Regions from separate parts of the Streptomyces sp. NPDC001816 genome, predicted to be linked through region 1. Evidence: predicted binding sites of a transcription regulator. Region 1 holds the regulator's gene; each other region holds the start of a gene.

Region 1 (6,778 bases):
GGCGGCGGCCTGCCGGAGGACGACCTGGCCCTGCTGGTGCTCCAGGCGGAGTAACCGACGCCGTACGGGACAATGGAGGACATGCCTTCCGCACTCCCCGACGGCGAGCCGGTCCCCGACGACGGCACGCTGCCCGCCGCCGCACTCGCCGGCACCGCCGACCGACCCCTCGGGTTCTATCTGCACGTCCCGTACTGCGCGACCCGCTGCGGCTACTGCGACTTCAACACGTACACCGCGACCGAGCTGCGCGGCACCGGCGGAGTGCTCGCCTCCCGGGACAACTACGCGGACACCCTGACCGACGAGGTCCGCCTGGCCCGCAAGGTGCTCGGCGACGACCCGCGCGAGGTCCGCACGGTCTTCGTGGGCGGCGGCACGCCGACCCTGCTGGCCGCCGACGACCTGGTGCGGATGCTGGGCGCGATCCGCGACGAGTTCGGTCTCGCGCCGGACGCGGAGATCACGACGGAGGCGAACCCGGAGTCGGTCGACCCGGCCTACCTCGCCGCCCTGCGCGCGGGCGGCTTCAACCGGATCTCCTTCGGCATGCAGAGCGCGAAACAGCACGTGCTGCGCGTGCTCGACCGCACGCACACTCCGGGGCGCCCCGAGGCGTGCGTGGCGGAGGCACGAGCCGCGGGCTTCGAGCACGTCAACCTGGACCTGATCTACGGCACGCCGGGGGAGTCGGACGACGACTGGCGGGCCTCACTGGACGCGGCGCTGGGGGCGGGGCCCGACCACATCAGCGCGTACGCCCTGATCGTCGAGGAGGGCACCCAGCTGGCGAGAAGGATCCGCCGGGGCGAGGTCCCGATGACGGACGACGACGTCCACGCCGATCGCTATCTGATCGCCGAGGAGATGCTGTCCGCGGCCGGCTTCGACTGGTACGAGGTCTCCAACTGGGCCACCTCGGAGGCGGCCCGCTGCCTGCACAACGAGCTGTACTGGCGGGGCGCGGACTGGTGGGGCGCCGGGCCGGGGGCGCACTCGCACGTGGGCGGGGTGCGCTGGTGGAACGTCAAGCATCCGGGGGCGTATGCGGCGGCGCTGGCGTCTGGGCGGTCGCCGGGGGCCGGGCGTGAGTTGTTGTCCGACGAGGACCGCCGGGTGGAGCGCATCCTGCTGGAGCTGCGGTTGCGGGAGGGGGTACCTCTGTCGCTGCTGAAGAAGGAGGGGCTCTCGGCTTCCCAGCGGGCACTGGCGGACGGGCTGCTTCAGGAAGGGCCGTACGAGGACGGACGGGCGGTGCTGACGCTGCGCGGGCGGCTGCTGGCGGACGCGGTGGTGCGGGATCTGGTCGACTGATCGTCGGGCTGGGTACAGTTCCCGGCCATGATCTCTGACAGACGGCCGGATCCGGACGCCACCGTGGTGCGGTACGGGTTGCGGTGGCTGCTGTGGACGCTGCCGCTGGTGGTGCTGCTCGGCGGCGTGGGCGTGCTCGGCCTGCTGGCCCTGATGGACAAGGGATTCCACGTCGTCGCCCTGGTCTGCCTGCTCGGCCTGGTCTGGGCCGGGTTCGCGCTGCGCACGGTGCTGCGGTGGCGCGGAATGGTCACGGCCCTCGACGCGAACGGGTTCTGGGTCCTGCGGCGGGGGAAGGCCGTGCTGATCCCCTGGGACTCGCTGGCCGGGGTCGGCCTCTACTGGACGCGCGTCGGCCGGAGGCTGGTCCACACGGTGGAGCTGTGCCCCGGCGGTGACATCGACCATGACGACCCGTTGCTCCGCGAGTTCGTCCGCGAGGCGGCGCCGCTGCGCGAGGAGCTGCCCCGGCTGCGCTACCGCTTGGACGTACGGCACTTCTTCAGCGTGTACGACCGCGCGCTCCGCCGCTGGGCCCCGCCCGAGCTGTGGTTCGGGCGCGTCGAGCAGCCCGGCTCCTACCTGAGACAGCCGGCTGCCGCCGGGTTCACCCGGCCGGGGCAGTGACGAAGTCGATCAGTTCCTCCACCCGCCCCAGCAACTCCGGCTCAAGATCCTTGTAGGACCGCACCCGCGACCGAATCCCCTGCCACGCCGCCCCCGTGTTCTCCGGCCATCCCAGCGCCCGGCACACCCCCGTCTTCCAGTCCTCCCCGCGCGGCACCCGGGGCCAGCCGGGAATGCCCAGGGACGATGGCTTCACGGCCTCCCAGATGTCGATGTACGGGTGACCGAGCACCAGCGCGTGCTCGCTCGTCACCGACTCGGCGATGCGCCACTCCTTCGTGCCCGGCACGAGGTGGTCCACGAGTACGCCCAGGCGCGCATCCGGACCCGGCGCGAACTCGGCCACGATCGCCGGCAGGTCGTCCACGCCCTCCAGGTACTCCACGACCACGCCCTCGATGCGCAGGTCGTCGCCCCACACCTTCTCGACCAGTTCGGCGTCGTGCCGGCCCTCGACGTAGATGCGGCCGGCGCGGGCCACGCGCGCGCGTGCGCCGGGGACGGCCACCGAACCGGACGCCGTACGGGTGGGGCGGACAGGGCCCGAGGCGGGCCGCACCAGAGTCACCACCCTGCCCTCCAGCAGGAAGCCGCGCGGCTCCAGCGGGAACACCCGGTGCTTGCCGAAGCGGTCCTCCAGCGTCACCGTGCCCGCCTCGCAGCGGATCACCGCGCCGCAGAAACCGGTGCCGGGCTCCTCGACCACCAGGCCGGGCTCCGCCGGGACCTCCGGCACGGGCTTCGGCTTCTTCCAGGGCGGGGTCAGGTCCGGTGAGTACTGGCGCATTCGGATGACGATAGGAGAAGCCGCCGACCCGCACTCACGACACGCCGAAACGCGCTGCCAGCTCGTCGCGTTGCCGTCGTACGAACGCCGCGTCGACCACCGCACCGTGACCGGGGACGTACAACGCGTCCTCGCCGCCGAGGGCGAGCAGCCGGTCCAGGGCGTCGGGCCAGCGGGACGGTACGGCGTCCGGGCCCGCCTGGGGTTCGCCGGACTCCTCCACCAGGTCGCCGCAGAAGACGATCTCCGCGGCGCCGGAGACCGGGCCGGGGACGAGCACCGCGAGATCGTGGGCCGTGTGGCCGGGGCCCACGTTGGCCAGCAGCACCTGCCGGCCCTCACCGAGGTCCAGCGTCCACTCGCCCGAGACCAGGTGGCGGGGAGCAGTCAGGGCGGCGACGGCCGCGTCCGCGTCCGCGGCCGGCAGCCCGTGCCGGACCGCGTCCCGGCACAGCTCCTCGCGTTCGTACGCGAACACCGCGTCGATGCCCACCGCCGCGTACGTCTGCGCCCCGGCGAAGGCGGCCGCGCCGAAGACGTGGTCGAAGTGGGGATGCGTGAGCGCGAGATGGGTCACACCGTGCCCCGCCAACTGCTCCGCCCACGTCCGCAGCCGCTCGCCCTCGGCCGGGCTCGACCCGGCGTCCACCATCAGCGCCGTACCCGCCCCGAGAACCAGGCCCACGGTGCAGTCCCAGCCGGGCAGCCGGCACCGCCCCACCCCGGGCGCCAGCCGCTCCCACCCCAGCTCTTCCCAAGTCACCGTCATACCGCGACGCTAGCGGTACGACCAGGTACGGCAGGACCGACCTTGCCCAGTGAGTACCCCACGCCCGTACACTGGGCTGGGGAAGGCTGGCACTCGGACACGCAGAGTGCCAGGCGGGCGACCGGAAGAACCGAGGGGACGACATGCTGGAGGTGCGCGCGGATGCTGAGTGAACGCAGGCTTCAGGTGCTGCGCGCCATCGTCCAGGACTACGTGGGCACCGAGGAGCCGGTGGGCTCGAAAGCGCTCACCGAGCGGCACAACCTCGGCGTCTCCCCGGCGACCGTCCGCAACGACATGGCCGCCCTGGAGGACGAGGGGTTCATCGCCCAGCCGCACACCAGTGCCGGGCGCATCCCCACCGACAAGGGCTACCGGCTGTTCGTGGACAAGCTCGCGGGCGTCAAGCCGATGACCGCGCCCGAGCGCCGCGCGATCCAGAACTTCCTGGAGGGCGCCGTCGACCTCGACGACGTCGTGGCCCGCACGGTACGGCTGCTCGCGCAGCTGACCCGGCAGGTCGCCGTCGTGCAGTACCCGTCCCTGACCCGGTCCACCGTGCGGCACGTGGAGCTGCTCTCGCTCGCCCCCGCGCGCGTGATGCTCGTGCTGATCACGGACACCGGCCGGGTCGAGCAGCGGATGGTCGACTGCCCGGCCCCCTTCGGCGAGGCGTCCCTGGCGGACCTCAGGGCCCGGCTGAACAGCCGGGTCGCGGGCCGCAGGTTCAGCGACGTGCCGCGCCTGGTCGAGGACCTCCCCGAGGCCTTCGACGTCGAGGACCGCGGTACGGTCTCCGCAGTGCTCTCCACCCTGCTGGAGACACTGGTCGAGGAGAACGAGGAGCGGCTGATGATCGGCGGTACCGCCAATCTCACCCGCTTCGGACATGACTTCCCCCTCGTGATCCGGCCCGTCCTGGAGGCCCTTGAGGAGCAGGTCGTGCTCCTCAAGCTCCTCGGCGAGGCGAAGGATCCGGGCATGACCGTGCGCATCGGGCACGAGAACGCCCACGAGGGACTCAACTCCACCTCCGTCGTGTCGGTCGGCTACGGTTCGGGCGGCGAGGCGGTTGCCAAGCTAGGCGTGGTCGGACCGACCCGCATGGACTACCCGGGAACGATGGGAGCGGTACGCGCAGTGGCACGGTACGTCGGACAGATCCTGGCGGAGTCGTAAGTGGCCACGGACTACTACGCCGTTCTCGGCGTGCGCCGCGACGCGTCGCAGGATGAGATCAAGAAGGCGTTCCGTCGGCTCGCGCGCGAGCTGCACCCGGACGTCAACCCGGATCCGAAGACCCAGGAGCGGTTCAAGGAGATCAACGCCGCTTACGAGGTGCTGTCGGACCCGCAGAAGAAGCAGGTCTACGACCTCGGCGGCGACCCGCTCTCCCAGGCGGGCGGCGCCGGAGCGGGCGGCTTCGGGGCCGGTGGCTTCGGCAACTTCTCCGACATCATGGACGCGTTCTTCGGCACGGCGTCGCAGCGCGGCCCGCGCTCGCGCACCCGGCGCGGCCAGGACGCGATGATCCGCATCGAGGTCGAGCTGGACGAGGCGGCCTTCGGGACGACCAAGGACATCCAGGTCGACACCGCGGTCGTCTGCAACACCTGTAACGGTGAAGGCGCCGCTCCCGGCACGTCCGCCCAGACGTGTGACATGTGCCGCGGCCGCGGTGAGGTCTCCCAGGTGACCCGGTCCTTCCTGGGCCAGGTCATGACCTCCCGCCCCTGCCCCCAGTGCCAGGGCTTCGGCACGGTCGTGCCGACCCCGTGCCCGGAGTGCGCCGGTGACGGGCGCGTCCGCTCCCGTCGCACGCTGACCGTCAAGATCCCGGCCGGTGTCGACAACGGCACCCGCATCCAGCTGGCCGGCGAGGGCGAGGTCGGCCCCGGCGGCGGTCCGGCCGGTGACCTCTACGTCGAGATCCACGAGCTGCCGCACCCGACCTTCCAGCGGCGCGGCGACGACCTGCACTGCACGGTCACGATCCCGATGACGGCGGCGGCCCTCGGCACCAAGGTGCCGCTGGAGACCCTGGACGGCATGGAGGAGGTCGACATCCGGCCCGGCACCCAGTCCGGCCAGTCGATCCCGCTGCACAACCGGGGCGTCACGCACCTGCGCGGCGGCGGCCGGGGTGACCTGATCGTCCACGTCGAGGTCACGACCCCGACCAAGCTCGACCCCGAGCAGGAACGGCTGCTGCGCGAGCTGGCGAAGCTGCGCGGCGAGGAGCGTCCGCAGGGACAGTTCCAGCCGGGGCAGCAGGGGCTCTTCTCGCGGTTGAAGGACGCTTTCAACGGGCGCTGAACCATCGGCTGCGGGGTGCCTCGGCACCCCGTATGCCGGTGGCCTATGCCGTGGGACGCCCGGATTCGGACTTGTTCAAAGGACGTGACAACATGCCGTCATGTCCTCCGCACTGACCGATCTCTTCCCCCACCCGATCGTGCAGGCCCCCATGGCGGGCGGTGTCTCCGTCCCGCAGCTCGCCGCCGCCGTGTCCGAGGCGGGCGGCCTCGGGTTCCTCGCCGCCGGATACAAGACCGCCGACGGCATGTACCAGGAGATCAAGCAGCTGCGGGGGCTCACGAGCCGGCCTTTCGGCGTGAACCTCTTCATGCCCCAGCCGGAGTACGCGGAGTCGGGCGCCGTCGAGGTCTACGCGCACCAGCTGGCCGGTGAGGCCGCCTGGTACGAGACCGAGCTGGGCGACCCCGACAGCGGCCGGGACGACGGCTACGACGCCAAGCTCGCGGTCCTCCTCGACAACCCGGTGCCGGTGGTCTCCTTCCACTTCGGCATCCCGAGCCGGGACGTCTTCGACTCCCTGCGCCGTGCCGGAACCCTCACCCTGGTCACCGCCACCACCGCCGAGGAGGCCCTCGCGGTCGAGCGGGCCGGCGCGGACGCGGTGATCGCCCAGGGCGTGGAGGCCGGCGGCCACCAGGGCACCCACCGGGACATCCCCGAGAACGACGGCTCCGGCATCGGCCTGCTCTCGCTGGTCGCCCAGGTCCGGGAGGCCGTGAACATCCCGGTCGTCGCCGCCGGCGGCCTGATGCGCGGCAGCCAGATCGCCGCCGTCCTCGCGGCGGGCGCGAGCGCGGCCCAGCTGGGCACGGCGTTCCTCGCCACCCCGGAGTCCGGCGCCCACGCCCTGCACAAGCAGGCGCTGACCAACCCCCTGTTCGCCCGCACCGAGTTGACCCGCGCCTTCTCCGGCCGCCCGGCGCGCGGCCTGGTCAACCGCTTCCTGCGCGAGCACGGCCCGT
Region 2 (6,778 bases), on a different contig from region 1:
CATCTGCTGGCTGACGGCGGGCTGGGTGCAGCCCAGCTCGCGCCCGGCCGCCGAGAAGGAACCGGTGGTGGCGACTGCGCGCAGGACGCGGAGATGACGAGCCTCGATCACCCTCCGAGCATAAGCCTGACTTGGGCATGGCGCCGCATATTGCGTCGACGCTTTGGGGTGCGGTCCCGTACCGTGCGAAGCATGAAGCTTCTCTCGGTCAATCTGGGTCGCCCGACGCCGGTGCCGTACACGGACCAGGCGGAAGGTGTGACCGGCATCGACAAGCAGCCGACGGACGGGCCGGTGCGGGTGGCTGCCCCGGGGCCCAAGGGCGTCGGCGGGAGCGGGCTGGCCGGGGACGCGGTGTGCGAGCTGCGCCACCACGGCGGCTACGACCAGGCGGTGTACGCCTTCGCGCGCGAGGACCTCGACGACTGGGAGCGTGAGCTGGACAGATCGCTGGCGAACGGCTGCTTCGGCGAGAACCTCACGACGCAGGGCCTGGACGTGTCCGGGGCGCTGATCGGCGAGCGCTGGCGGATCGGGTCCGAGGTGGTGCTGGAGGTGACGTCGGGCCGGATTCCGTGCCGTACGTTCCAGGGCCATTTGGGCGAGCGGGGCTGGGTGAAGAGGTTCACCCAGAAGGGCGCGACGGGTGCCTACCTGAGAGTGATCGAACCGGGTGAGATCCGGGCGGGCGATCCGATCGAGATCGTGCACCGGCCGGACCACGCGGTGACGGCTGCGATGCAGTTCCGTGCGGTCACCACCGAGCGGGAACTGCTGCCGCAGCTGCTCGTGGCGGGCGAGGCGCTGCACTCCGAGACGCTGGCCGCGGCCCGCAAGTACGTCGCCGGACAGAGCCGCTGAGAGGCCGTCACCGCAGCGGACGCCGTCGCTCCGGGTCACTACCCTTGGGCCATGACAACGGCTCTGATTACGGGATCGACCGCGGGAATCGGTGCCGCGTTCGCGCGGCGGCTGGCGGCTGACGGGCATGACCTCGTCCTGGTGGCCCGGGACGCCAAACGGCTGCGCGAGCAGGCGACCGAGTTGCACGACCGGCACGGCATCGAGGCGGAGGTGCTGAGCGCCGACCTCGCCGAGGACAAGGGCATCGAGGCGGTCGCCGAGCGCCTGAGCGACCGGAAGAACCCGGTCGACCTGCTGGTCAACAACGCAGGCTTCGGCAACAAGGGCCGCTATCTCGAAGTGCCCATGGCCGACGAGCTGAAGATGCTCAAGGTGCACTGCGAGGCGGTGCTGCGGCTGACGTCGGCGGCGTCCGAGGCGATGCGCGAGCGCGGCCGCGGCGGCGTGGTGAACGTCGCCTCGGTGGCCGCCTTCGTGCCCCGGGGCACCTACGGCGCCTCGAAGGCCTGGGTCGTGCAGTTCACCCAGGGCGCGGCGAAGGACCTGGCAGGTACGGGCGTCCGCCTGATGGCGCTGTGCCCCGGCTTCGTGCGCACGGAGTTCCACCAGCGGGCCGGGATGGGCACGGACAACATCCCGGGCTGGATGTGGCTGGACGCGGACAAGCTGGTCGCGGCGGCCCTGGCCGACCTCGCGCGCGGCAAGACGCTGTCCATCCCGGACCCCCGGTACAAAGCGCTGATGGGACTGGTGAAGGTCGCCCCACGCGGGCTGATGGGCGGCATCAGCTCGAAGACGGGGCGCAAGTACGGCCCCCAGTAGGACGGGTGGCGGCCGCGTTCCGGTGGGAAAATGGGCCTGACGGATCCGGACCCAGGGGGCCGGGAGGCGGCGCCATGACGTTCGTACAGCTCATCGACTGCAAGACCAGCCGGATCGACGAGATGAACCGGCTGATGGACCAGTGGGTCGAACAGACCAAGGGGAAGCGGACCGCGACGCACGCGGTGGTCGGCAAGGACCGCTCGGACGCGTCACACGTCATCGAGATCGTGGAGTTCCCGTCGTACGAGGAAGCGATGCGGAACTCGAACCTGCCGGAGACCGACCGGATCTTCCGGAACCTGGTCGCCCTGTGCGACGAGATGCCCACGTTCACGGACCTGGACGTGGTGCGCGACGAGCCGTTGTACGCGGCCCAGGCGCGCCGGTTCTTCGACACCGTCGCGATCCGGGGGCCGTTGCCCGCGCTGAACGACCTGATCGCGGAGCACTACCACGACCACGACCCGGCCAACGAGCAGGACCAGCTCGGGCTGGACAACATGCGGCGTGAGATCGAGATGTGGCGCAACGCCTTCGACTTCACGTTCACGATCGAGGACCAGATCACCCAGACGGACCGGGTCTGCACCCGCTGGAGCTGGAACGGCATCCAGACCGGCGAGTTCATGGGCCTGCCCAACACCGGACGGCAGGTGTCGATGACCGGTACGACCGTCTTCCGGTTCGACCACGACGGCAAGATCTGCGAGGCCTGGTGGCAGTACGACCGGCTCGGGCTGCTGGACCAGTTGGGCGCGCTGGACGAGCTGGAGAAGTAGGGCGCACGGCAGCAGGGCGCACGGCAGCAGGGCGCACAGCGAAGGCCCGGCACCCCGAGGGGTGCCGGGCCTCAGTGCTGAGGTGCCTCAGTGGGCGTGGCCGTGACCGTGGCCGTGGCCCGCCTCGGCCGGCTCCTCTTCCTTCTTCTCGACGACCAGGGTCTCGGTCGTGAGCAGCAGGGAGGCGATGGAGGCGGCGTTCTCCAGGGCCGAGCGGGTGACCTTGACCGGGTCGATGACGCCGGCCTTGACCAGGTCGCCGTACTCGCCGGAGGCGGCGTTGTAGCCGTTGCCCTTCTCCAGCTCCGCCACCTTGGAGACGATGACGTAGCCCTCGAGGCCGGCGTTCTCGGCGATCCAGCGCAGCGGCTCGACGGCGGCGCGGCGGACGACCGAGACACCCGTGGCCTCGTCGCCGGACTTGCCGAGGTTGCCCTCGAGCACCTTGACGGCGTGGACCAGCGCGGAGCCACCACCGGAGACGATGCCCTCCTCGACCGCGGCGCGGGTCGCGGAGATGGCGTCCTCCAGACGGTGCTTCTTCTCCTTCAGCTCCACCTCGGTGGCGGCGCCGACCTTGATGACGCACACGCCGCCGGCCAGCTTCGCGAGGCGCTCCTGGAGCTTCTCGCGGTCCCAGTCGGAGTCGGTGTTCTCGATCTCGGCCTTGATCTGGTTGACCCGGCCGAGGACGTCCTCGGAGTTGCCGGCACCGTCGACGATGGTCGTGTCGTCCTTGGTGACCGTTACACGGCGGGCGGAGCCCAGCACGTCCAGACCGGCCTGGTCGAGCTTGAGGCCGACCTCCTCGGAGATGACGGTGGCGCCGGTGAGGACGGCCATGTCCTGCAGCATCGCCTTGCGGCGGTCGCCGAAGCCGGGGGCCTTCACCGCGACGGCGTTGAAGGTGCCACGGATCTTGTTGACGACCAGGGTCGACAGGGCCTCGCCCTCGACGTCCTCGGCGATGATCAGCAGCGGCTTGGAGGCACCCGCCTGGATGACCTTCTCCAGCAGCGGCAGCAGGTCCTGGATCGAGGTGATCTTGCCCTGGTTGATGAGGATGTACGGGTCCTCCAGGACGGCCTCCATGCGCTCCTGGTCCGTCACGAAGTACGGCGACAGGTAGCCCTTGTCGAAGGCCATGCCCTCGGTGAAGTCCAGCTCCAGACCGAAGGTGTTGGACTCCTCGACGGTGATGACACCGTCCTTGCCGACCTTGTCCATCGCCTCGGCGATCAGCTCGCCGACCTGCTGGTCCTGGGCGGACAGCGCGGCCACGGCGGCGATGTCGGACTTCTCCTCGATCGGGCGGGCCGAGGCGAGGAGGTCCTCGGAGACGGCGGCGACGGCCGCGTCGATGCCCTTCTTCAGGGCGGCCGGGGAGGCGCCCGCGGCGACGTTCTTCAGGCCCTCGCGCACCAGCGCCTGGGCGAGCACGGTGGCGGTGGTGGTGCCGTCACCAGCGATGTCGTTGGTCTTGGTCGCCACCTCCTTCACCAGCTGGGCGCCGAGGTTCTCGTACGGGTCCTCGACCTCGACCTCGCGGGCGATGGTGACACCGTCGTTGGTGATGGTGGGGGCGCCGAACTTCTTGTCGATGACGACGTTGCGGCCCTTGGGGCCGATCGTCACCTTCACCGTGTCGGCCAGCTTGTTGACGCCGCGCTCGAGGGCGCGACGGGCGTCCTCGTCGAACTTCAGGATCTTCGCCATGACAGCGGGAGCCCTCTCGGAAATCTGTGGGTGAAAAAAGAACTGCGCCCCGGCGCCCGGCTTCTTATGTGGTCGCGGGGGCCAGGGGCGCAGCTGGAAGCAACTGAGTGCTGGAGGCGATTACTTCTCGATGATCGCGAGAACGTCGCGAGCCGAGAGGACGAGGTACTCCTCGCCGTTGTACTTCACCTCGGTGCCGCCGTACTTGCTGTACAGAACGACGTCGCCGACCTTGACGTCGAGCGGAAGGCGCTCGCCGTTCTCGAAGCGGCCCGGGCCCACGGCGAGGACGGCGCCCTCCTGGGGCTTCTCCTTCGCGGTGTCCGGGATGACCAGGCCAGAGGCCGTGGTCTGCTCGGCGTCGAGCGGCTGGACCACGATGCGGTCCTCAAGCGGCTTGATGGCAACCTTGGAGCTGGCGGTCGTCACGATCCGACCTCCCCCTTCGGAGATCTCACGGGGTTAACTGTCTGAGGTGGCGACCAGGTCGATCCGTCGTCGCGGGTGCCGGACCTGCCCGTCGCGTTTGTTGGCACTCTCATCTGCCGAGTGCCAGAGCCGAGACTATGACCGGGATTAGCACTCGGTCAAGCGGAGTGCCAATGCCTGTGGCGCGTCGCGGGGAAGATCGGCCTGAACAGCCTCGTCCTCGAACGCCGGACGGGCTGGATCGGTGCGGCCGGCGCTGACAGGAACCGTTGCCGAAAGAGCCGTTACAGGTAGTCCTCAAGGCGGCCCACCGTCAGCCCACTTGCCTGCACCATGCGCAGCAGGCGTGCCGTGCGTTCCTTCAGCGCCGGGCCCGTCGCCTCGTCGGGGCCGACGAGGACGATGTCGCCCGGGCACAGGTGGCGCTCTCCGTGTGTGTAGGCGATGCCGTCGGGGGTCATGGCGGCGCGCCACAGGACGAGCGAGGAGATGCCGCAGTCGGCGGCGGCGCGCAGCGTCGTGGTGTCGTACGTGCCGTAGGGCGGGCGGAAGAGGCGCGGGCGGACGCCGAAGCGGGACTTGAGTTTGTCCTGCTGGCCGCAGATCTCGGCGCGCTGGCCGGCATACGGCAGTCCGGACATCGCCGGGTGGTCGAGGGTGTGGTTCTCGATGTCGGCGCCGACCGCGCGCAGGCGGGCGAAGTGGCCGTAGCCGGGGCCGACGACGCTGTCGGTGAGGAAGAAGCTGACCGGCAGCCTGAGTTCGCGGACCATGTCGACGAAGCGCGGGTCGCGCTCGGCGCCGTCGTCGTAGGTGAGGAAGACGACCTTGTCGGTGGTGGTGACGTGGTCGACGACGCGGGGCGGGGAGGCACCCGCCCCGTGGGCCGTCAGGGGTTGGGCGCGGTGGTGGGGCGGGGCGGCGAGCGGGGCGGCCAGGCCCCAGCGGCGGTACGCCTGGCTGACGGCGGGGCTGGAATGTCGTACGCCCTGGGCCGCCCGTTTGCCGAGGCGTTCGATGGGGTCGACCGACTGGGCGCAGCCCGTGAGGAGGAGGGCCGACGCGAGGACGACGGCCGGCCCGGACCGTGCTCCTCCCGGGCCGCGCCCCGGTCTCCCCCGGCGCCTCACAGGTAGTCCTCCAGGCGTGCCACGGCGTACCCCTCGCGCGTGACCTTGTTCAGGAACCGGCGCATGTCGTCGACCATCGTGCCGTCCCAGTCGTCGCGGCCCCGGAAGTGGGTGAGCACGATGTCGCCGGGGTGCAGGCTCTTGTCGTCCTCGCGGTACTCCCAGTGGTCGACGAAGACCTCCTCGTCCCAGATCGGCGCGTACTTGATCCCGCAGGACTTGGCGGCGCGCAGGGTGTCGCCGTTGTAGTTGCCGTAGGGCGGGCGGAAGACGGTCGGCGCCTTTCCGAACTGCCGCTTCATGACGGCCTGCATGCCGCAGATCTCGTCCTTCTGCTCCTCGTAGGACAGTCCGGGCAGGTAAGGGTGGGTGAGGGTGTGGTTGTTGAGGGTGTGCCCCTCGGACTGCATCCGGCGGAAGTAGCCGTAGTCGTCCTTGACGAGGTAGTTGCTGAGGAAGGCCGTGTAGGGGATCTTCAGGTCGCTCATCATGCGCAGGAACGCCGGGTCCTTCTCGGCGCCGTCGTCGAGGGTGAGGAAGACGACCTTCTGCCTGGTGGGGACGGTGGTGAAGACCGGTGGGAGGTTCTCCTCCTCCTGGCCGTCCACCTCGAAGCCCGCGCGCGCGGTGATCTTCGGTTTCACGGTCGGTGGTGCCGGGGGTCTCAGGGGGACCTCGTCGAGGTTCCAGTGCCGGGCGGCGGCGACCAGGCGGGCGTGTTCGGCGGCGAGGCGGGCCTGCGCGTCCGCCGGGCCGCCGTGGCCGGGGGCGGGCCGGGCCGCGGAGTCCGAACCGAGGGCGGAGCAGCCGGCGACGAGGGCGGTCGAGGCCAGCGCGGCCGCCGCGCAGCGGAGGGCGGCCTTCGGGATCCGCGCCCGACTTTTGTCATTTTGTACTACTACTCGCATGGCGTCGGATCCTTCCAGCCCCGGGCCCCGAACCCGGGCCGACACCGCCGCCGGAGGCGCACCGTCCACCGACTGGCCCACAATGACCCGGTGAACGACCTCGCCCTTCTCCTCACCCCCGAAGGCC
Region 3 (6,778 bases), on a different contig from region 1:
ATGAGGAGAAAGGGCCTCGCCTCCATGGCTGTGCAGACAGTTGCAAGCACCAGCAATCCCACCGTAGACCTCGGCCCCGCCGCGGCGCTGAGCTGTCGCGAGTGCGGTCACCGGGTGCCCCTCGGACCGGTGTTCGCCTGCGAGGAGTGTTTCGGTCCGCTGGAGATCGCCTACGACTTCTCCGCCTACGACACCGAAGAACTGCGCAAGCGCATCGAGTCCGGCCCGGCGAACATCTGGCGTTATGCGCCGCTGCTGCCCGTCCCCGCCGACGTGGCCGACAAGCCCAACATCAACCCGGGCTGGACCAAGCTCGTCAAGGCCGACAACCTGGCCCGCGAGCTGGGCGTCACCGGCGGGCTGTATGTGAAGGACGACTCCGGCAACCCGACGCACTCCTTCAAGGACCGGGTGGTGGCCCAGGCCCTGGAGGCCGCGCGCGCCTTCGGCTTCACCACGCTCTCCTGCTCCTCGACCGGCAACCTCGCCGGTGCCGTCGGCGCCGCCGCCGCCCGCGCGGGCCTGCGCTCCTGCGTGTTCATCCCGCACGACCTGGAGCAGGGCAAGGTCGTCATGGCCGCGGTCTACGGCGGCGAGCTGGTCGGCATCGAGGGCAACTACGACGATGTGAACCGCTTCTGCTCCGAGCTGATCGGTGACCCGGCCGGCGAGGGCTGGGGCTTCGTCAACGTCAACCTGCGGCCGTACTACGCGGAGGGCTCGAAGACCCTGGCGTACGAGGTCTGCGAGCAGCTCGGCTGGCGGCTCCCGGACCAGATCGTGGTCCCGATCGCCTCCGGCTCCCAGCTGACGAAGGTCGACAAGGGTCTGCAGGAGCTGATCAAGCTCGGGCTCGTCGAGGACAGGCCGTACAAGATCTTCGGTGCGCAGGCCGAGGGCTGCTCGCCGGTGTCCACCGCCTTCAAGGCCGGTCACGACGTGGTCCGCCCGCAGAAGCCGAACACCATCGCCAAGTCGCTGGCGATCGGCAACCCGGCCGACGGCCCGTACGTCCTCGACATCGCCCGCCGTACCGGTGGCGCGGTGGAGGATGTGACGGACGAGCAGGTCGTGGACGCGATCAAGCTGCTGGCCCGGACCGAGGGCATCTTCGCGGAGACCGCCGGCGGTGTGACGGTCGGCGTGACGAAGAAGCTGATCGAGGCCGGCGTGCTGGACCCGACCCTGACGACGGTCGTCCTCAACACCGGTGACGGCCTCAAGACCCTCGACGCGGTGGCCGGCACGGGTCTCACCGCCACCATCCGTCCGACCCTGGACTCCTTCCGAGAGGCTGGCCTCGCATGAGCGTGACCGTTCGCATCCCCACCATCCTGCGCACCTACACCGGTGGCCGGGCCGAGGTCGCCGCCGAGGGCGGGACCCTCGCCGAGGTCATCCAGGACCTGGAGAAGAACCACACGGGCATCGCGGCCCGCGTTCTGGACGACCAGGGCAAGCTGCGCCGCTTCGTCAACGTGTACGTCAACGACGACGACGTCCGCTTCGAGCAGGGGCTGGAGACGGCGACCCCGGACGGTGCCGGTGTCTCCATCATTCCCGCGGTCGCCGGCGGCTGATCAAAAGCGACCATTACCTACGGTAACCGCGGTTACTGAATGTTCATCGAATGGCCTCCTCCGTGAGAGAAGCGGAGGGGGCCATTCTGCGTGATTGAGCGCGGTACAGTTGGGGAAAGCGTGCCGGGTCTGCGGGTCGAGGGCCCCGGAATCATGCGTTACGCCCGGTGAGAAGCAGCCAAAGTGCACGGGCTGTATGCGCCTTTTTGCGCCTTTTATGGAGCCCGACTTGCCCTGAATTCGGACGAATTCTCGGCAGATTCCGGATCGGGCTCGTCCAGATTTCTCGTCCGATTGACCTGTTGCAGAGGGCAGTTGGACAGATACATTCAGCCGCGGTCGACGCGTTCCGGCGCACGCCCCCGACCAATGGGGGGTGAGGTCTGACCCGGGTCCGCGAAGTGTGGATCTGTGCAAGGGCCAGTAATAGGGGAGTTAGGCATGGCTCAGGGCACCGTCAAGTGGTTCAACGCGGAGAAGGGGTACGGCTTCATCGCGGTCGACGGTGGTGCGGATGTTTTCGTCCACTACAGCGCGATCCAGATGGACGGTTACCGCACCCTGGAAGAGGGGCAGCGGGTCGACTTCGAGATCTCGCAGGGCCAGAAGGGCCCGCAGGCGGACATGGTCCGGCTGGCGACCAGCTGAAGCACGCGTCGACTGAACAGCGACGTTCTTCTGTACATCGTCGAAGGGCCCGCACCTCCCGGGGTGCGGGCCCTTCGTCATGCCCGGCGCCCCCTGTTCGCGCGCGGCTGAGCGCACCCCCGGCACCCCCGAGGCGCTTGCACTCGGGGGTGCCGAGTGCTAATCATTGGCGTTAGCACTCTGAAGGTGAGAGTGACAAAGAAGGACCGGGTCGGTGAGGCCCGCAGGCCAGGTGGGGCAAGGAACCACAGGTCGGCGAGCCGTCCGTCGCGGGCGCGGGCGCGGTCCGAAGGAATCACCCCCAGTCCTGGAGGGACCACTTCACATGGCCAAGATCATCGCGTTCGACGAGGAGGCGCGGCGCGGCCTCGAGCGCGGCATGAACCAGCTCGCGGACGCCGTCAAGGTGACGCTCGGCCCCAAGGGTCGCAACGTCGTCCTCGAGAAGAAGTGGGGCGCCCCCACGATCACCAACGATGGTGTCTCCATCGCCAAGGAGATCGAGCTCGAGGACCCATTCGAGAAGATCGGCGCCGAGCTGGTCAAGGAAGTCGCCAAGAAGACGGACGACGTGGCCGGTGACGGCACGACGACCGCGACCGTCCTGGCCCAGGCCCTGGTCAAGGAAGGCCTCCGCAACGTCGCCGCCGGCGCCAACCCGATGGCCCTCAAGCGCGGTATCGAGAAGGCCGTAGAGGCCGTCTCCGCCGCTCTCCTGGAGCAGGCGAAGGACGTCGAGACCAAGGAGCAGATCGCCTCCACCGCGTCCATCTCCGCCGCCGACACCCAGATCGGCGAGCTGATCGCCGAGGCCATGGACAAGGTCGGCAAGGAAGGCGTCATCACCGTCGAGGAGAGCAACACCTTCGGTCTGGAGCTCGAGCTCACCGAGGGCATGCGCTTCGACAAGGGCTACATCTCCGCCTACTTCGCGACCGACATGGAGCGCATGGAGGCGTCGCTCGAGGACCCGTACATCCTCATCGCCAACTCCAAGATCGGCTCGGTCAAGGACCTGCTCCCGCTGCTGGAGAAGGTCATGCAGTCGGGCAAGCCGCTGCTGATCATCGCCGAGGACGTCGAGGGCGAGGCCCTGTCGACCCTGGTCGTCAACAAGATCCGTGGCACCTTCAAGTCCGTCGCCGTCAAGGCCCCGGGCTTCGGTGACCGCCGCAAGGCCATGCTCGGCGACATCGCCATCCTCACGGGCGGCGAGGTCATCTCCGAGGAGGTCGGCCTCAAGCTGGAGAACGCGACCCTGGACCTCCTGGGCCGCGCCCGCAAGGTCGTCATCACCAAGGACGAGACCACCATCGTCGACGGTGCCGGCTCCTCGGAGCAGGTCGGCGGCCGGGTCAACCAGATCCGCGCCGAGATCGAGAACAGCGACTCCGACTACGACCGCGAGAAGCTGCAGGAGCGCCTGGCGAAGCTCGCCGGCGGTGTCGCGGTCATCAAGGCCGGTGCCGCCACCGAGGTGGAGCTGAAGGAGCGCAAGCACCGCATCGAGGACGCCGTCCGCAACGCGAAGGCCGCCGTCGAGGAGGGCATCGTCGCCGGTGGTGGCGTGGCCCTGCTGCAGACCTCGGGTGTCTTCGAGAAGCTGGAGCTGGACGGCGACGAGGCCACCGGTGCCGCCGCTGTGAAGCTGGCCCTGGAGGCCCCGCTGAAGCAGATCGCCGTCAACGCCGGCCTCGAGGGCGGTGTCGTGGTGGAGAAGGTGCGCAACCTGACCCCGGGCCACGGCCTGAACGCCGCGACCGGCGAGTACGTCGACCTGGTCGCCGAGGGCATCATCGACCCGGCGAAGGTGACCCGCTCTGCCCTGCAGAACGCCGCCTCCATCGCCGCGCTGTTCCTCACCACCGAGGCCGTCATCGCCGACAAGCCGGAGAAGGCCGCCGCGGCCGCTCCGGGCGGCATGCCGGGCGGTGACATGGACTTCTGATCGACCTGACGGTTGATCGCCTGTCCTTCGGACCGAGGGCGGCACTTCCAGCTTCTGGCTGGGGGTGCCGCCCTCGGGCGTTTTCAAAGCTCAGCCAACACAGGTCTCCACGTAATAGGAACCCACTGCGGGCTGACCCGTGTAGTTCGGCCCGGCGGAGGGATCGGCGCCGACGTAGCGGAACGGCGGTCGGATGTCGCGGGCGCCATCGAGGGTGAGGCGGTGGTGCCGGGAGCTGTAACGGAACCCGGCGGCGCGGAGGACGGAAAGAACGGCCCGCCCGGCAGGTGAGCCATCGACCCAGCGGACGGAGTCGGGGTCGAAGTGGGCGATGAACAGCCCGCCGGGAGAGAGCCAGGAGGCGGCCCGGCAGACAAGCCCCAGCTGATCGCCGATGTAATGCAGACCGTGTACGCAGGTGATGAGGTCGTACGTCCGTGAGGGCGCCCAAGAGGAAACGGAGGCAACGATCTCCCTTAGGACAGGCGGCGTCGGCGCCCCGGGCACGAGCGGCCCCACGAGGTCTACGGCGGTGAGCACGGCGTCGTCCGACAGAACACCGGCCGCTTCCCGCAGCGCCCGGCCCTCACCACTGCACAGGTCCAGCCAGGAGGGAGCGGGACGACCGGCCAGCCGGGCAACGGGATCGAAGCCCAACTCGCGGGCGTAGCTGTTGACTCCGGTCAGCCCGCGTTCCCGGTTCATGGAGTTGTTCGCTACGACGGAGGACCGCTCCAGCTCGTCGCTCGCGGAGATCAGTGGGGGTTTCGGCATACGGTCAGTCTGCGTAGTGAAGTCAACTCGCAGGGCGGGGGTGCGAGGCTTGAGCCCCGGGAGTTGGTCAGTGACCGTCGGGCCGTGGAAGCACGACACTGGCCAAGAAGCGGGCGGCCCCAACGGTCACTTGAGAGAAGAGGTGAAGGCAGCCCAGGTGACCGAGCTGAAGAAGAGCTTCGGTCCTTGGGGGGTCTTGGAGTCGCGGACGGGGACGAGGGCGGGGTGGCCGTCGGCGACTTCCAGGCAGTCGTCGCCGCCGGGGCCGCTGTACGTCGACTTGCGCCAGCTCAGGTCGTAGTCACGGATGTTCCTCATGGGTGTAATCCTCCGCCAACGCCTCTACCAGAGCTAGAGACTTCTCCTGCGAGAGCGCGGAGGCCACGAGGAGATCGAACACGAACCTCAGTTGGGCGACTCTTGCCGGGTCGTCCTCCAGCCGCGAGTTGCGCACCCCCTCGAAGTAGACCAGCGGAGGGGCATCCGCGAACTCCATCAGCTTCATGGCGCCCTGCAACGCCGCGTGCCCACCCGCGCTGAAGGGCAGCACCTGCAAGATGATCCGGCTCCGGCGAGCCAGGCCGGCGATGTGCCTCAGGGCCTCTGCCATCACCGCCCGGCCACCGATCTCCCGGCGCAACGCCGCCTCGTCAAGCACCGCCCACAACATCGGCTTTGTTGGGTGGTCCAGTAGACGGGTCCGCTCCATCCGGCCTTCAGTCCACTCCTCGATGGTCTCCTCCGGCGTCGTCGGGTCGTACGCGCGGTTCACGGCCCAGGCGTATGCGGCCGTCTGGATCAGCCCGGGGATCAGGAGCGGTGCGTACTGCCTGATCGCTGTCGCCTGAGCCTCCGACTCCGCCACGTCCACGAAGTGCGCCGGATACTTCGAGGTGGCTGCCGCCCTGCAATTCCGCGTGAAGAAGCCACCCGTCTCCAGCACTTCGTCCAGCATCCGCGCGAACTCCGGCTGCATCCGCCGAGTCCCCGCCTCCAGCTGCCCGATGAACGACCCGCTCACGAACAGCCGTTGGCCCAACTGCTCCTGACTCAGCCCCTTCCGCTCGCGAGCATGCCGTAACTCGGCACCCAGCAAAGCGCGCGGCGACGACGACGGATCGAGGTCCTTAGGTCCTGCCATGGCAACTCCCGGTCTGACAGCAGAGGTTGTTGGGGCGCCCTCTCTGGCCAGGTTAGAGCGCTGTCGGCCACGCTGTGTAGCGAACACGAACACCCAGCGTGGAGGGATTGGTGCAATGGATGCGAAGGAAATGACGGCGGACGACCGGCCCGCCCGGTCCGCGGCGGAAGCCGTCGAGCGGCTGCGTGCGGCCCTGCACGAGGTCGGGATCATCCTGCCCTCACTGCGGATCGACCCGGTCACCGGCGCTCACGGTCACCCCTACGCCCTCGTCGACCTGGGCCGCTGCAACCTGGGTGTCGCCTCGCGGCTGGCGTCGGCGCTGCGGCGGGCGGGTGGGGATGCGTGATCGGGGAGATCGGGACGTACGCCGTCGACGTTCGGAGCGGGCGGATCGGCGAGGTCATGGCGCGTGTAGGAGGTTATGTGCAGCTTCGGCCCGTCGGCGGCGGCCGGGAGTGGGACTGTCCGCCCGAGGAGCTGGGGGAGGTGGCGCCGGACGAGGTGCTGCGCGAAAAGGTCCGGCGGCTGAACCATGACGCCCGCTCACGCCCGGCGACCAAGCTGCCCTGACGACCGGCGGGCGTGGCCGGGATCACATGGCAGTCGGCGCCGGAATCGGAATGTTCCGCACTGCATAGGAGGTTCTTTGAGGAGGTGCAACGATGCGCATGCACATACCAGCTG

The links. The regulator HrcA, encoded in region 1, represses chaperone genes, less so after heat shock. The targets are predictions, from matches to a motif close to TTNGCACTCNGNNNNNCNGAGTGCNAA.
Positions count from the first base shown of each region.
Region 2: a site for HrcA is predicted at 4,761-4,787, ahead of groES (co-chaperone GroES). Genes of this name have one in related genera too.
Region 3: a site for HrcA is predicted at 2,365-2,391, ahead of groL (chaperonin GroEL). Genes of this name have one in related genera too.

Region 1 covers NZ_JBIATY010000003.1:335,756-342,533, reverse strand. The annotation lists gene ACFYZZ_RS12605 (SpoIIE family protein phosphatase) at 1-54, shown strand, start outside; gene hemW (radical SAM family heme chaperone HemW) at 82-1,314, shown strand; gene ACFYZZ_RS12595 (hypothetical protein) at 1,342-1,941, shown strand; gene ACFYZZ_RS12590 (DUF3097 domain-containing protein) at 1,922-2,728, opposite strand; gene ACFYZZ_RS12585 (MBL fold metallo-hydrolase) at 2,763-3,497, opposite strand; gene hrcA (heat-inducible transcriptional repressor HrcA) at 3,660-4,676, shown strand; gene dnaJ (molecular chaperone DnaJ) at 4,677-5,813, shown strand; gene ACFYZZ_RS12570 (nitronate monooxygenase) at 5,914-6,778, shown strand, end outside.
Region 2 covers NZ_JBIATY010000015.1:220,634-227,411, forward strand. The annotation lists gene ACFYZZ_RS39105 (LysR family transcriptional regulator) at 1-111, opposite strand, end outside; gene ACFYZZ_RS39110 (MOSC domain-containing protein) at 193-861, shown strand; gene ACFYZZ_RS39115 (SDR family NAD(P)-dependent oxidoreductase) at 913-1,686, shown strand; gene ACFYZZ_RS39120 (ester cyclase) at 1,761-2,468, shown strand; gene groL (chaperonin GroEL) at 2,556-4,184, opposite strand; gene groES (co-chaperone GroES) at 4,305-4,613, opposite strand; gene ACFYZZ_RS39135 (polysaccharide deacetylase family protein) at 4,898-5,743, opposite strand; gene ACFYZZ_RS39140 (polysaccharide deacetylase family protein) at 5,740-6,651, opposite strand; gene ACFYZZ_RS39145 (methyltransferase domain-containing protein) at 6,742-6,778, shown strand, end outside.
Region 3 covers NZ_JBIATY010000004.1:521,133-527,910, reverse strand. The annotation lists SAM riboswitch class I at 1-7, shown strand, start outside; gene thrC (threonine synthase) at 25-1,308, shown strand; gene ACFYZZ_RS17945 (MoaD/ThiS family protein) at 1,305-1,580, shown strand; gene ACFYZZ_RS17940 (cold-shock protein) at 2,022-2,228, shown strand; gene groL (chaperonin GroEL) at 2,554-4,176, shown strand; gene ACFYZZ_RS17930 (class I SAM-dependent methyltransferase) at 4,267-4,950, opposite strand; gene ACFYZZ_RS17925 (DUF397 domain-containing protein) at 5,077-5,268, opposite strand; gene ACFYZZ_RS17920 (Scr1 family TA system antitoxin-like transcriptional regulator) at 5,252-6,091, opposite strand; gene ACFYZZ_RS17915 (hypothetical protein) at 6,207-6,440, shown strand; gene ACFYZZ_RS17910 (hypothetical protein) at 6,518-6,664, shown strand.